DNA from 2 places in the Streptomyces sp. NPDC050548 genome. Region 2 is predicted to be linked to the other one. Evidence: predicted binding sites of a transcription regulator. Region 2 holds the regulator's gene; the other holds the start of a gene.

Region 1 (8,040 bases), on a different contig from region 2:
GCGAACAGCCCGACCGCTTCGACCTCGCGGCCCGCTGCGTCGTCGTCAACCGCTTCCTGCTCACCTTCCCCATCGGCCGCACCCCCGAGAACCTGCCCGCCGCCTACCCCTCGGGTGACGAGGAACAACTCGCGGCCCGCTGGCGCCGCGACGGCATCCCGGCCGCCTACGAACACTGCGGTACGGCGGGCAGCGACCCCGACCAGCGGCTCGTACCGTGGCAGGGCTGGCCCGGGACCCCCGTGGACTGGCAGATCGCCTTCGCGAGCGCCCTCACCCGGACCATGTCCGTCGCCATGGACCTCGCCGGCGGCCGCCGCGACTCGATGTACGGCGGCCCGACCCGGCTGCACCCCTGGGAGCGCGCCCTGAGCTGGTTCGTCTCCAACTACCCGCTGCTCGGCGGCATCGCGGCCGGTATCACCCTCGTCGCCGACGCCGAACTCGCCCGCGCCCACGGCATCTCCGTCGCCGCCGTCGACACCGAGGCCGCCGAGATCTACATCAACCCGCTGCGTCAGTTCGACGACGAGGAATGGCGGTTCGTCCTCGCCCACGAGATGCTGCACGCCGCCCTGCGCCACGGCGACCGCTGCGGCACCCGCGACCCGTTCCTCTTCAACGTCGCCGCCGACTACGTCATCAACGGCTGGCTGCGCGAGATGGACATCGGCACGATGCCCGAAGGCCTGCTGTACGACCCGGAGTTGAAGGACCTCTCCGCCGAGGAGGTCTACGACCGCATCACCGCCGACCTGCGCCGCACCCGCCGCCTGGCCACCCTGCGCGGCAAGGGCACCGGAGACCTCCTCGGTGGCCCGCTCGGCAGCCCGCGCGACTACGTCGACCTCGACGAGTTCTACCGACGCGGCCTCGCCCGCGGCCTGGATCTGCACCAGCGGCACGAACGCGGCTTCCTGCCCGGCGGGTTGGTCGAGGAGATCCGCGCGCTGAGCCATCCGCCCCTGCCCTGGGACGCCCAACTCGCCCGCTGGTTCGACGAGTTCGTACCCCGCCCGGAGCCCGTACGGTCGTACGCCCGTCCCTCGCGCCGCCAGTCCTCCACTCCCGACATCCCGCGCGCGGGCCACCATTTCCCGCCCGAGGAGGTCGCCCGCTGCACCTTCGGCGTCGTCCTCGACACCTCCGGCTCCATGGACCGCACCCTCCTCGGCAAGGCGCTGGGCGCGATCGCCTCGTACGCCGAGGCCCGTGACGTACCGGCCGCCCGGGTCGTGTTCTGCGACGCGGCCCCGCACGACGCGGGCTATGTACCGGTCACCGACATCGCCGGCCGGGTGCGCGTGCACGGCCGCGGCGGCACCGTACTCCAGCCAGGAATCGACCTGTTGCACCGCGCCGACGACTTCCCGCCGGGCGCGCCCGTCCTCGTCATCACCGACGGCTGGTGCGACGTACTGAGGGTGCGGCGCGAGCACGCCTATCTGATTCCACAAGGTGCTCGCCTGCCGTTCACCCCGCGTGGGCCGGTCTTCCGGGTGCGCTGAACCGGAATGTGATCGGATGGCCTCGAACGACATCCGCTTCGAAAGGAATCACCGTGGCTACCACGCGCACCGCACACACCGTCTGGGAAGGCGAACTCATCAAGGGCAGCGGCGAGGTCACCTTCGACTCGTCAGGCATCGGTGTGCAGCCGGTGACGTGGGCGTCGCGCGCCGAGGAGGCCAACGGCAAGACGAGCCCCGAGGAACTGATCGCGGCCGCCCACTCCAGCTGCTTCTCGATGGCGCTGTCGCACGGCCTCACCGGCGCGGGCACCCCGCCCACCCGCCTGGAGACCAAGGCCGACGTGACCTTCCAGCCCGGCGAGGGCATCACCGGCATCCACCTCACCGTCCGCGGTGAGGTTCCCGGCCTGGACGCGGCCGGCTTCGCGGCCGCCGCCGAGGACGCCAAGAAGAACTGCCCGGTCAGCCAGGCGCTCACGGGTACGACGATCACGCTGACGGTCGAATCCGCCTGACCCCGGCCCCCGCTCCCACCTCGATGCCGCACCCCGAAAACGGGTGCGGCATTGACTTTCCGCCACTCAAGTTTTGTGCTGGAGATCGGGCAGCGCCTGGCGGAAGGGGACGGCTATGGGACGAGCGGTCGGGATCGATCTGGGGACCACGAACTCGGTGGTCGCGGTGCTGGAGGGCGGGGAGGCGACGGTCGTCGCCAACGCCGAGGGAGCGAGGACCACACCCTCGGTCGTGGCCTTCGCCAAGAACGGCGAGGTACTGGTCGGCGAGGTCGCCAAACGGCAGGCCGTGACCAACATCGAGCGCACCGCGCGCTCGGTGAAACGCCACATGGGCAACACCGACTGGCGGTTCCCGGACACGGGCGCCATCGACGGAACGCGGTACCGCGCCCAGGAGTTGTCCGCGCGCGTGCTGCAGAAACTGAAGCGGGACACGGAGGCCTACCTCGGCGAGGACGTCACCGACGCGGTGATCACCGTCCCCGCCTACTTCGACGACTCCCAGCGCCAGGCCACCAAGGAGGCCGGCGAGATCGCGGGCCTCAAGGTCCTGCGGATCATCAACGAACCGACCGCCGCCGCCCTCGCCTACGGCCTCGACCGCGGCGAGGAACAGACCGTCCTCGTCTTCGACCTCGGCGGCGGCACCTTCGACGTCTCCCTCCTGGAGATCGGCGACGGCGTCATCGAGGTCAAGGCCACCAACGGCGACACCCACCTCGGCGGCGACGACTGGGACCAGCGGGTCATGGAGTACCTGGTCAAGAAGTTCCAGGGCCAGTACGGCATCGACCTCGGCAAGGACAAGATGGCGCTGCAGCGCCTGCGCGAGGGCGCCGAGAAGGCGAAGATCGAACTCTCCTCGGCCACCGAGACGACGATCAACCTCCCCTACATCACCGCCTCCGCCGACGGCCCGATGCACCTCGACGAGAAACTGACCCGCGCCCAGTTCCAGGAACTCACCGCCGATCTCCTCGACCGCTGCAAGACCCCCTTCCACCAGGCGGTCAAGGACGCCGGCGTCAAACTCTCCGCCGTCGACCACGTCATCCTCGTCGGCGGCTCGACCCGGATGCCCGCCGTCACCGACCTCGTCAAGGAACTCACCGGCAAGGACCCGCACAAGGGCGTCAACCCCGACGAGGTCGTGGCGGTCGGCGCCGCCCTCCAGGCCGGCGTCATCCGCGGCGACGTCAAGGACGTCCTGCTCCTCGATGTCACCCCGCTGTCCCTGGGCATCGAGACCAAGGGCGGCATCATGACGAAGCTCATCGAACGCAACACGACCATCCCCACCCGGCGTTCGGAGATCTTCACCACCGCCACCGACAACCAGCCCTCGGTCGGCATCCAGGTCTACCAGGGTGAACGCGAAATCGCCGCGTACAACAAGAAGTTGGGCGTCTTCGACCTCACCGGCCTGCCGCCCGCCCCGCGCGGGGTCCCGCAGATCGAGGTCGCCTTCGACATCGACGCCAACGGAATCATGCACGTCTCCGCCAAGGACCTGGCCACCGGCCGCGAACAGAAGATGACCGTCACCGGCGGCTCCGCGCTCCCCAAGGACGACATCGACCGCATGATGCGCGAGGCCGAACAGTACGCCGACGAGGACCGCAGGCGCCGCGAGGCCGCCGAGACCCGCAACCAGGCCGAACAACTCGTCTACCAGACCGAGAAGTTCGTCCGCGAGAACGAGGAACGCATCCCGGCCGACACCAGGACCGAGGTCGCGGCGGCGGCCACGGAGGTGAAAGGTCTCCTCGAACACGACGCGGACACCGCTGAGTTGCGTGCGGCCGTGGAGAAACTCGCCACCGTCAGCCAGCGGATGGGGCAGGCGATGTACGCCCAGGCGGCCGCCCAGCAGTCACCCACGGAACAGACGGAGACCCCCACGGAACACACCTCGCCCCAGGAGGAGGAAGGCGTCGTCGACGCGGAGATCGTCGACGACGAACGCGAGCCGAAGGGCGGCGCGGCCTAGCTCACGGTCCGCCCGCCGGACGCGGTCGGCAGGGTGGCGCAGACGGCGTCCAGGACGGACGCGTACGGCGTGCCGAAGTCGGCCAGCCGGGCGCGGAGTCGGTCCAGCGCGGTGCGGTACTCGGTGAGCAGGTCGAGATTGCCGGTGCGGGACGTGAACTCCAGGACCGCGGGCAGGAAGTCGGGCAGCTCCTCACCGGTGAACTCCAGCCCGTGCGCGCGGTACAGCTCCTTGAAGCCGACCAGGGACATACCGTGCGCACGGGTGCCGCCGCCGTGCCACCGGCTCAGATACAGGCTGTGCCGGTTCTCGGGGCCGAAGACCTCGGCATAGTGCGCGGCCAGTTCCCGCGGCGGCGTGAGGGCCGCGTGGTCGGCGAACTCCCGCAGCTGCGGCGCGGCTTCGCGCAGCAGCGGGAGCCGGGCGCGGAAGTCGTCGTCGGGGTAGGTCAGGCAGAGCGCGGCCGCCTGGTACAGCACGGCGTCCGAGGGCATCAGGCCTCCATCGCGTGGACGTGTGCGGCGGCGGAGAGGTCGATTGCCTCACCCCAGGTGGCTACAGGATTCTGTATACAATATTTCGTCTTTGCCCCACGGCGCCCGGCCGGCCCGGCGGGCGGTGTCCACGTGTCCGTCACCTGCGCTCCCTTGCTCGCCCGTGATGTCGAACCTAGGGCGGGGCAGGGGAGCGCACCCGTTCACAGCAGCCGTACGGGTCAGTGCTTGACGGCGACCCCGCCGTAGACCGGGACGATGCCCTCCGCCTGCGCGGCCACGTCCTCCGGCTCGGGACGCCAGCCGTAGACGGCGATCACGCCCGGGCCGAGCAGCTCCAGACCGTCGAAGAAGCGCGAGAACTCGCCCAGCGAGCGCGGGTAGAACGGGGTGCCGCTGCGCCGGAAGTGCTCGGCCGCCTTGGCGATGGCCTCGGGGCTGAGATCCGGAGCGACCTGCGAAAGGGTCAGGTAGCTGCCCGGGGCGAGGACGTCGACGTACCGCTTGATCAGGCCGTACACGTCGTCGCCGTCGGGGTCGTCCCCCAGATAGTGGGTGAGCGCGACCAGCGACAGCGCGACCGGCTGCGCGAAGTCGAGGGTCTCGCCGGCCAGCCGCAGGATCGTGTCCGGGTCACGCACGTCGGCGTGCACATACTCGGTGCTGCCCTCGGGCGCGCCGTGCAGCAGGGCCTCCGCGTGCCGCAGCACGATCGGGTCGTTGTCCGCGTACACGACCTTCGCGTCCGGGGCGACACTCTGTGCCACCTGGTGCAGGTTCGGCTCGGTGGGGATGCCGGTGCCGATGTCCAGGAACTGACGTATCCCGGCCTCGGCGGCGGCCCGTGTCGCCCGGTGCATGAACCGCCGGTTGGCCCGTGCCCCGCGCACCGCCGTGCCGTCCGAGGCGAGGATCCGGCGCGCCAGCTCCTCGTCCACCGGGTAGTTGTCCTTGCCGCCGAGCCACCAGTCGTACACCCGCGCCGGATGCGGCCGGCTGGTGTCGATACGGGTGGGCGCGGCTTCGGATCCGGTCATGCGGTGTCGTCTCCTCTGGAGTTCGGGTCGGGGTGCCGGGCCGTGCTGTGTGCTGCCGTGCGCTGCCGGGCCGGGCTAGAAGGTCTCGCGGTAGTCCCGCAGGATCTTCTTGGTGCGCTGCGCGGACGCGGCGTGCGCCGTCATGTGGTCGAGGACCTCCAGATGCGCGGAGACCTCGGTACGGGAGTCCAGATACAGGGCGCCGGTCAGATACTCGGTGAACACCATGTCGGGCAGCTCCGGTTCGGCGAAACGGAACAGTGAGAACGGGGCGTACGTCCCCGGATGCGGGCCGTTCTCGAACTCCGCGACCTGGAGCGTCACCCGGTCGCGCTCGCCGAACTCCAGCAGCCTGTCCAGCTGTTCGCGCATCACCTCGCCGCGCATGCTCACCGGACGCCGCAACACCGTCTCGTCCATGATCACCCACAGGTGCGGCGGATTGTCCCGCTCCAACAGCCCCTGGCGGGCCATCCGCAGGGACACATGCCGCTCGATGGTCTCGGGACCGGTCTGCCCGATCGTCCCGGCCTCCATCACGGCCCGCGCGTAGTCCTCGGTCTGCAAGAGGCCCGGCACGAAGTGCGGTTCGTACGAACGGATCAGCCCGGCCGCACCCTCCAGGCTCACATACAGGCTGAACCACTCCGGCAGCACATCGTGGAACCGCTGCCACCAACCCGGCTGATTCGCCTCCTCGGTGAGCGCGACGAACGCGTCGGCCTCCTCGTCGGCCACCCCGTACGTGCTCAACAGCACCTGTACGTACGGCACTTTCAGCGCGACCTCGGCCATCTCCATCCGCCGTACGGTCGCCGGAGCCACCCGCAGGACCTGCGCGGCCTCCTCGCGTTTGATGCCGGCCGCCTCGCGCAACTCCTGGAGCCTTCTGCCCAGCACTACTTGACCCACGGTGGGCGCGGGTCGCCGTTCACTCACGCCACGCCTCCCCATACGCGCCGAAGTCTGGGGGCAGTGTGCCATGTTCCGGCCGTTGTCTCAGCGCTTCGGAGGTGATCATCCGTCAGTCCCCCAGCCTGCGAAGGTACTTGGCCGTCGCCGGGTCGGCCGGGAGGAGCGTCTCGATCGCCAGCTCCGAGACCGTCACATCCATCGGAGTGTTGAACGTGGAGATGGAGGAGACGAACGACAGCACCCGGCCCTCGTGCTCGATCCGCAGCGGCAGCGCGAAGTACGGTACGGAAGCGGCCGGTTCGGCCCCGTCGCCGGTCGCATCCGGCACCGGATACGCGGCGACCTCCTCGTACAGCGCCCGCAGCGGCTCGGACCGGTGCAGCGCGATCTGCCGCTCCATCTGCGCGAGGAGATGCCCGCGCCACTCACCCAGATTGCGGATGCGTGGCGCCAGACCCTCGGGGTGCAGCGTCAACCGCATGGCGTTCAGCGGTGGTTGGAGCAGGGACTCCGGCACACCGTCCAGCAGCATCGTGATGCCCCGGTTCGCCGCGACCACCGTGTAGACGGCGTCGACCACCAGCGCCGGATACGGCTCGTAGCCCTGGATCAGCCGCTCCAGACCCTCGCGCAACGCGCCCAACGCCGGGTCGTCCAACGGGGTCTCCGGATAGCGCGGGGCGTAACCGGCCGCCAGCAGCAGGGAGTTGCGCTCCCGTACCGGCACGTTCAGATGCTCGGCCAGCCGCAGCACCATCTCCTCGCTCGGCCGCGACCGTCCCGTCTCGACGAAGCTGATGTGCCGGGCCGAGGAGTCCGCCCGCAACGCCAGCTCCAGCTGACTGACCCGCCGCCGTTCCCGCCAGGCACGCAGCAACGGGCCGACACCCCTGCCGGCGGAGGTGTCGGTACCGGTCGCGACGATGGTCATACGCACGACCGTAGTCGAAGCGGCCCGCCCGTGAGCGGACCGAGGAACCCGTCCGGGGGAGCCGCGTACCCAACCCACCCCGGGGCACTCTGCTGACCAGGCACGCAGCCCACTGCCTGTGGCACGCTGAAGTGGCCGAAGAGGAACCCGCCCGCTCAGGAAGGACCGAGGCCATGCCCGTCGCACCGCTGTCGCAGAAGGAGATCGAGGACCGCCTCGCGGAACTCCCGGGCTGGTCCGCCGACGCCGATCACCTCACTCGCACCTACCGGCTCGGCACCCACTTCGCGGCCACCGCGATGGTCGTCCACATCGCCCAGGTCCAGGAGGAACTCGACCACCACTCCGACCTCACCCTCGGCTACAACACCGTCACCCTCACCGTGAACACCCACAGCGTCGGCGGCGCGATCACCGACCTCGACTTCCAACTCGCCCGCAGAGTCGAGGACTTGGCACCGGGCCACGGCGCGGCCTGACCGCACGGGACAGGTAGGGGGACAGCGCGTGCTCGACTACGACAAGGAAGCCGGCGCCTACGACGCGACACGCGGCGGCGAGCCCCGTGCCGCCGCCGCTGCCGAAGCCGTCCTCGGCCTCGTCCCGCGGGACGCTCGGGCCCTGCTCGACGTGGCCTGCGGCACCGGCATCGTCACCCGTCGCCTGGCCGCCGCCCGCCCCGG
Region 2 (8,040 bases):
GAAGCGCCACATGGGCACGGACTGGAAGATCGAGCTGGACGGCAAGAGCTTCAACCCGCAGCAGATGAGCGCCTTCATCCTGCAGAAGCTGAAGCGCGACGCCGAGGCGTACCTGGGCGAGAAGGTGGCCGACGCGGTCATCACCGTCCCGGCGTACTTCAACGACTCGGAGCGTCAGGCGACGAAGGAGGCCGGCGAGATCGCGGGCCTGAACGTCCTGCGCATCGTGAACGAGCCGACCGCCGCCGCGCTGGCGTACGGCCTCGACAAGGACGACCAGACGATCCTCGTCTTCGACCTCGGTGGCGGCACCTTCGACGTGTCCCTCCTGGAGATCGGTGACGGCGTCGTCGAGGTGAAGGCCACCAACGGCGACAACCACCTCGGTGGTGACGACTGGGACCAGCGGGTCGTCGACTACCTGGTGAAGCAGTTCGCCGCCGGTCACGGCGTGGACCTGGGCAAGGACAAGATGGCCCTGCAGCGTCTGCGCGAGGCCGCCGAGAAGGCCAAGATCGAGCTGTCCAGCTCCACCGAGACCTCGATCAACCTGCCCTACATCACGGCCTCCGCCGAGGGCCCGCTGCACCTGGACGAGAAGCTCACCCGCGCCCAGTTCCAGCAGCTGACGGCCGACCTGCTGGAGCGCTGCAAGACGCCGTTCCACAACGTCATCAAGGACGCCGGCATCTCCATCAACGAGATCGACCACGTCGTCCTCGTCGGTGGCTCCACCCGGATGCCCGCCGTCGCGGAGATCGTGCGCGAGCTGACCGGCGGCAAGGACGCCAACAAGGGCGTCAACCCGGACGAGGTCGTCGCCATCGGCGCGTCCCTCCAGGCCGGTGTCCTCAAGGGCGAGGTCAAGGACGTCCTGCTCCTCGACGTCACCCCGCTGTCCCTCGGTATCGAGACCAAGGGCGGCATCATGACCAAGCTGATCGAGCGGAACACGACGATCCCGACCAAGCGGTCCGAGATCTTCACCACCGCCGAGGACAACCAGCCCTCCGTGCAGATCCAGGTCTACCAGGGCGAGCGCGAGATCGCGGCGTACAACAAGAAGCTCGGGATGTTCGAGCTGACCGGTCTGCCGCCGGCCCCGCGCGGTGTCCCGCAGATCGAGGTCTCCTTCGACATCGACGCCAACGGCATCATGCACGTGACCGCGAAGGACCTCGGCACCGGCAAGGAGCAGAAGATGACCGTCACCGGCGGCTCCTCGCTGCCGAAGGACGAGGTCGACCGCATGCGCCAGGAGGCCGAGCAGTACGCGGACGAGGACCACCGTCGCCGCGAGGCCGCCGAGTCCCGCAACCAGGGCGAGCAGCTCGTCTACCAGACGGAGAAGTTCCTCAAGGACAACGAGGACAAGGTTCCCGCCGACGTCAAGACCGAGGTCGAGGCCGCCGTCGAGGAGCTGAAGGCCACGCTGAAGGGCGAGGACACCGCCGAGATCCGCACCGCCACCGAGAAGGTCGCCGCGGTCTCGCAGAAGGTCGGCCAGGCCATGTACGCCGACGCCCAGGCCGCGCAGGCCGCCGGCGGCGACGCCCCGGGTGCCGAGGCGCCCAAGGCGGACGACGACGTGGTGGACGCCGAGATCGTGGACGACGAGCGCAAGGACGGTGCCGCGTGACGGAGGAGACCCCGGGCTTCGACGAGAAGCCCGACGTCCCCTCCGGCGCCACCCCCGACGACGCCGAGCCGCAGGCCGCCTCCCCCTCCAGCAGTGGGGAGGGGGCGGCCCCGGCAGGGGACGCAAGTGCTCAGATCGCCGGTCTGACGGCCCAGCTGGACCAGGTGCGCAAGGCGCTCGACGAGCGCACCGCGGACCTCCAGCGGCTCCAGGCCGAGTTCCAGAACTACCGCCGCCGCGTCGAGCGCGACCGGATCGCGGTCAAGGAGATCGCCGTGGCGAACCTCCTGACCGAGCTGATGCCCACGCTCGACAACATCAACCGCGCGCGGGAACACGGTGAACTCGTCGGCGGTTTCAAGTCGGTGGCGGAATCGCTGGAGACCGCCGCGGCGAAGATGGGACTGCAGCAGTTCGGCAAGGAGGGCGAGCCCTTCGACCCGACGATCCACGAGGCGCTCATGCACTCGTACGCGCCGGACGTCACCGAGACGACCTGCGTGGCGATCCTGCAGCCCGGGTATCGCATCGGCGAGCGCACCATCCGCCCCGCGCGGGTGGCCGTCGCCGAGCCGCAGCCCGGCGCGCAGGCGGTCAAGGACGAGTCCGAGGCCGCCGACGAGAAGGACAACGGCCCTGAGGAGGGCTGACGCACACACCGGGCGGGCAGACACCGGGCGGAAGGAGGGACGTCGAGGATGAGCACCAAGGACTTCATCGAGAAGGACTACTACAAGGTCCTCGGCGTCCCCAAGGACGCCACCGAGGCCGAGATCAAGAAGGCGTACCGGAAGCTCGCCCGCGAGTTCCACCCGGACGCCAACAAGGGCAACGCCAAGGCCGAGGAGCGCTTCAAGGAGATCTCCGAGGCCCACGACATCCTCGGTGACCCCAAGAAGCGCAAGGAGTACGACGACGCCCGCTCGCTCTTCGGCAACGGCGGCTACCGCCCGGGGCCGGGCGGCGCGGGCGGCGGCAACTTCAACTTCGACCTGGGCGACCTCTTCGGAGGCGGCGCCCAGGGCGGTGGCACCGGTGCCCCCGGCGGCTTCGGCGGCGGCATCGGCGACGTCTTCGGCGGCCTGTTCAACCGGGGCGGCGCGGGGACGACCCGTACCCAGCCCAGGCGCGGCCAGGACATCGAGTCCGAGGTCACGCTCAGCTTCACGGAGGCCATCGAAGGGGCCACGGTCCCGCTGCGGATGTCCTCGCAGCAGCCCTGCAAGGCCTGTTCGGGCACCGGCGACAAGAACGGCACACCGCGCGTGTGCCCGACCTGCGTCGGCACCGGCCAGGTGGCGCGCGGCTCCGGCGGCGGCTTCTCGCTGACGGACCCGTGCCCGGACTGCAAGGGCCGGGGCCTGATCGCCGAGCACCCGTGCGCCGAGTGCAAGGGCAGCGGGCGCGCCAAGTCGTCGCGGACCATGCAGGTCCGGATCCCCGCGGGGGTCACGGACGGCCAGCGCATCCGGCTGCGCGGCAAGGGCGCACCGGGTGAACGGGGCGGTCCCGCGGGCGACTTGTACGTCATGGTGCACGTCGACACGCACCCCGTGTTCGGCCGCAAGGACGACAACCTCACGGTGACGGTCCCGGTGACGTTCGCCGAGGCGGCGCTGGGCGGCGAGGTCAGGGTGCCCACCCTGGGCGGGCCCCCGGTGACGCTGAAGCTGCCGCCGGGCACCCCCAACGGCCGCACCATGCGGGCCCGCGGCAAGGGCGCCTTCCGCAAGGACGGCACCCGGGGAGACCTTCTCGTGACCGTCGAGGTGAGTGTCCCGAAGGACGTCACGGGGAATGCTCGTGACGCACTTGAGGCGTACAGAGAGGCCACTGCGGGTGAGGACCCGCGGGCGGAGCTGTTCCAGGCCGCGAAGGGAGCATGAGAGAGATGGACGGCCGTCGACGCAACCCGTACGAGCTGACCGAGGAGACCCCGGTCTACGTCATCTCGGTGGCGGCCCAGCTCTCCGGCCTGCACCCGCAGACGCTGCGCCAGTACGACCGCCTCGGCCTGGTCTCCCCGGACCGCACGGCCGGGCGCGGCCGGCGCTACTCGGCCCGTGACATCGAACTGCTGCGCACCGTCCAGCAGTTGTCGCAGACCGAGGGCATCAACCTGGCCGGCATCAAGCGCATCATCGAGCTGGAGAACCAGGTCGTGGCGCTCCAGCAGCGCGTCGCCGAACTCCAGGCGGCGGTCGACGGAGCGGCGGCGGCGATCCAGCAGCGGGAGGCGGCGGTGCACGCTTCGTACCGGCGCGACCTGGTCCCGTACCAGGAGGTCCAGCAGACCAGCGCGCTGGTGGTGTGGCGGCCGAAGCGGCAGTCCTCGGACTGACGCGCCGACAAACTGTGAAGGAGCCCGGAGGCTCACCCGCCTCCGGGCCCCGTCCCGGTTGTGCGATCTTTGCCCACTCATGAACTCCCGTTGAGTGGAGGGTCGGTAAAGAGCGTTTGGATGGGGTTCCGCAACGTCTCCACATACCAAACGGAACGTGGCGTTGCCATCTCGTTAAGTAGTTCCGCTTGACGCCGATGGCCGCAGCCGCGTTGGCTTTTCAGTCACCTGGGTTGCAATGCTGCGCCCACGTCCGGACGGCACCAGAAGTGAGCTCACCAATGCGTCGTATCGCCATATCCGTGGCCGCGTCCTCGCTGGCCCTGCCCCTGGCCGCCTGTGGCGTGCTCAACTCGTCGGGGAGCAGCTCGGACGCCACCCCGGCCAAGGGCAACGACATCACGGTGGGCGTCCTCATGCCGGAGAAGACGAACACGCGGTACGCGGAGTTCGACTTCCCGATCATCAAGTCGACGGTCAGCGAACTGACCGACAAGAAGGGCAAGGCCGAGTACGAGAACGCGGGCGGTGTCGCGAGCGTCCAGGACACGCAGATGCAGAAGATGATCGACCAGAAGGTCGACATCATCATCCTCGACTCCGTCGACTCGCACCTCATCCTGCCCATGGTGAAGAAGGCCAAGGCCGCCGGCATCCCCGTCATCGCCTACGACCGCCTGGCCGAGGGACCGATCGACGCGTACGTCTCCTTCGACGGCGAACTCGTCGGCGAGGTGCAGGGCCGCTCCCTGGTCGAGGCGCTCGGCAGCGACGTGGACACCTCCGACAAGGTCGTCATGATCAACGGCTCGCCGACCGACCCCAACGCCGGGGTGTTCAAGGCGGGGGCGCTGTCCGAGCTGCAGGGCAAGGTGACGGTCGCCGCGAGCTACAACACCAAGGCCTGGGACCCGGTCATCGCCCAGAAGGAGATGACCGAGGCGATCGACAAGCTCGGCAAGGACAACATCGCCGCGGTGTACTCCGCCAACGACGCCATGGCCGGCGGCATCGTCAAGGCCCTGCAGAACGCGGGCGTGACGAAGATGCCGCCCATCACCGGCCAGGACGCCGAACTCACCGCGGTGCAGCGGATCGTGACCGGCGAGCAGTACATGAGCGTCTACAAGCCCTACCCCGACCTCGCCGAGGCCGCCGCGAAGATCGCGGTCGCCAGGGTCCAGGGCAAGGACATCGAGTTCGACGCCCTCACCCGTGACTCGGTGGACAGCCCCACCAACAAGAAGATCCCGGCGCAGCTGGTGTCCGTGGTCGCGCTGACGAAGGACAACATCAAGACGACGGTGGTCGCGGACGGGATCTACAAGATCTCCGACATCTGCACCAGCAAGTACAAGACGGCTTGCGACGCGGCCGGGTTGAAGTAGCGGGGGTTCGGTCGGCGGCGCCGACGGCGCGGACCCGCCCGTCGTCGCTGCCCACGTACGCGACCCCGCCGGCCACGGCGGGCGAGGGGCGTACGGCCCCGCCGAACGCGCTGAGCACCGGCACCACGGCTCCGGCGGTCACCCGGTCGACGCCTTTGGCTCCCGGGGCGGCGGCGCCCCTTAGGGCGGCGTACGCAAGCGCGGCGCGTCGAGGCCGAGTTCGTGTGTTTCGGCCCGAAGTCGGGTCTCAGCCCTGGGACTTGACGTGCCGCAGGAGGGCGGCGAGTTGCTCCGGCGCGGCGGCCAGGATGACGTCCGGGGTGTCGCTCTCGCGGAGGCGGATCGTTTTGTCGGGGGCGGTGGCGAGGTAGAGGCAGTTCTGGTCGGGGGCTCCGCTGAACGAGGACTTCTGCCAGTGCGGTTCGGACATGCGGGCCTCCTAGAGCGTGTAGAGCAGGTGCTGGATGAGGGAAAGGGAGTCCTTCACCGAGTGTGCTTCGGGGGCCAACGATACGTCGACGGGATCAAGGGCGTTGTCGGCGAGCCGGGCGAACAGCGAGCTGTACTGCTCCAGTTGGGTCGGCTCGCGCAGGTAGTCGGTGCCCGTCGCGCGGTCCAGGACCACGGTGCCGAGCCGCGACGCGCGGGGGACGGCATGGACGAAGTTCCCGCTGAGTGCTGCGTACGCCTGCGCGCTGAACGGATAGACCTGGATGGTCACGTGGGGGAAGCGGGCCAACTCGATGAGCCGCACCAGCTGTTCGCGTACGACCTGGGCGCTGCCGAACCTCATGTGCAGCGCCGCCTCGTGGATCACGGCATGGACGGAGGGCGGGTTCCTGTCGGTCAGGATGCTCTGCCGTTCCAGGCGGAACCTCACGGCTTCGTCGATGTTCCCGAAGCCCAGCTCGGGGCTGTTGAAGATGGCCCGCGCGTAGTCCGCGGTCTGGAAGATCCCGGGGATGAACAGGGACTCGTGCACCCGTAGGGCCACAGCCTGGGCTTCCAGTTCGGCGAGGTTGAGGCCGCCGGAGCCCAGGTGCTTCTTGTATGCGCTCCACCATCCCTTGCCGGTCGCCTCGGACATGGACACCAGTGCGTCAATATAGGGCTTGTCTGTGCAACCGTATGTCTGGCACAGCTCCAGGAGTCGCTCGGTCAGGATCGATGTACGGCCCAGCTCGATGTGGCTGAGCTGGGCGCGGCTCATGCCGATCCGCTGGCCTGCTTCAGCTGCGTTCAACCCCGCTTGTTCGCGCAGTTGTTTGAGCTCGAAGCCCAGGCGGTGCTGACGTTCGCTGATGGTGGTGCGTAGTCCCACTGTTACTCCTTGGCGGCTTCGTCGAAGTCTGCACTGCGCGGAGTGGTTGGTCCATCGACTTCTGCGAACAGGTTGAGATGTATAACCCTTTGCCTCTACGGTGAGTGCGGAGTCGGTTACACACCGAGTCCGCTCAACTCCCCCTGCCCATAAGCCGACAGAGCACCCGCACGCCGGGCGTCGCCATCGCCGGGCACGGACCCCTCGTACACCGGAGGCCAAACCCATGGACCCAGCCCGCCGCGCACCCCACCGCCCCGCCCAACTCACCCACGACTACAGCCTCTTCGCCCCCGCCGACGCCACCGCACCCCGCGTCTGCCGGGACTTCGTACGCGCCGTCCTCTTCACCCACGACCGCGAACCCCTCGTCATGCCCGCCGCCCTGTGCACCTCGGAACTCGTCACCAACGTCCACCTGCACACGAAGGGTTCCGCGATGATCCGCCTCCGGCTCGGCCCGGCCTGCCTCCGGGTCAGCGTCTTCGACGAGAGTCCGGACCCGCCCGTGGTCGCGCAGTCCACCGCCGGGGCGATCACCTGCTGGGGGAGGGGGCTCGCCCTCGTCGAGGAGATGGCGGACACGTGGGGAGTCGCGGGCGAGAGGGCGGGGCGGTTCGCGAAGGGGGTGTGGTTCGAGCTGGGTGGGTTCACGGGCGCGCCACCTGTCCGCATGACAGATCTTTCGGCGGACCTTGCTTGGCCGTACGCTGGAGACAGAAGCTGATTCCTGCGAGTTTTCCGCACAGAATGTGTTCTGACCTCAGAAGGGAGGTGATGGGCTGTGCTCCTGAGTTTCCGGATGGCGAACCATCGATCCCTCAGGGAAGAGCAGCAACTGTTGCTCGCGCCGGTGTATGACGCCGACCGGCCGGAAGGTACGGAGCGGCCGGCGGTCCCGGTGGTGGCGGTCTTCGGGGCGAACGCCGCAGGCAAGTCGAACGTGGTGGACGCGTTGCGCTACATGGCCCGCATGGTGCGCTCGTCACATCGTGAGGCGGAGCCGGGCGAGAAGATCGAGCGGTTCCCGTTCGTCCTGGACGAGGAAGCTGTGCATGAGCCGTCGTGGTACGTCGTGGACCTGCTGCTGGGCGGCACCCGGTACGCCTACGGCTTCAGTGTCGAGGACGAGCGCGTGCTCGACGAGTGGCTCTACAGCTACCCGCACGGACGCAAAAGGGTCGTCTTCCAGCGCAACGACCAGGATTTCACCTTCGGCGACACCTCACCGCGCAAGGAGCTCGACCTCGTCCGCAAGATCACCGCGCCGAACGTGCTCTTTCTGACCATCGCCGCCCGCTCCCAGCAGGAGGCGGTGCTGCCGGTCTACGAATGGTTCTTGCGGGCGCTT

What was found. The regulator HspR, encoded in region 2, represses chaperone genes until heat shock. The targets are predictions, from matches to a motif close to TTGAGNNNNNNNNNCTCAA.
Region 1: dnaK (molecular chaperone DnaK) is a predicted target of HspR. The motif match lies at 2,039-2,057, and genes of this name have one in related genera.

Annotation. Positions count from the first base shown of each region.
Region 1 is NZ_JBITGV010000005.1:78,910-86,949, reverse strand. It holds gene ACIBJH_RS16040 (hypothetical protein) at 1-1,508, shown strand, start outside; gene ACIBJH_RS16035 (OsmC family peroxiredoxin) at 1,562-1,987, shown strand; gene dnaK (molecular chaperone DnaK) at 2,103-3,980, shown strand; gene narJ (nitrate reductase molybdenum cofactor assembly chaperone) at 3,977-4,474, opposite strand; gene ACIBJH_RS16020 (SAM-dependent methyltransferase) at 4,696-5,511, opposite strand; gene ACIBJH_RS16015 (helix-turn-helix domain-containing protein) at 5,587-6,450, opposite strand; gene ACIBJH_RS16010 (helix-turn-helix domain-containing protein) at 6,536-7,357, opposite strand; gene ACIBJH_RS16005 (4a-hydroxytetrahydrobiopterin dehydratase) at 7,531-7,836, shown strand; gene ACIBJH_RS16000 (class I SAM-dependent methyltransferase) at 7,865-8,040, shown strand, end outside.
Region 2 is NZ_JBITGV010000007.1:293,623-301,662, forward strand. It holds gene dnaK (molecular chaperone DnaK) at 1-1,639, shown strand, start outside; gene grpE (nucleotide exchange factor GrpE) at 1,636-2,289, shown strand; gene dnaJ (molecular chaperone DnaJ) at 2,338-3,525, shown strand; gene ACIBJH_RS21730 (heat shock protein transcriptional repressor HspR) at 3,531-3,980, shown strand; gene ACIBJH_RS21735 (sugar ABC transporter substrate-binding protein) at 4,262-5,368, shown strand; gene ACIBJH_RS21740 (PQQ-binding-like beta-propeller repeat protein) at 5,274-5,510, opposite strand; gene ACIBJH_RS21745 (DUF397 domain-containing protein) at 5,616-5,798, opposite strand; gene ACIBJH_RS21750 (helix-turn-helix domain-containing protein) at 5,808-6,689, opposite strand; gene ACIBJH_RS21755 (ATP-binding protein) at 6,916-7,416, shown strand; gene ACIBJH_RS21760 (ATP/GTP-binding protein) at 7,492-8,040, shown strand, end outside.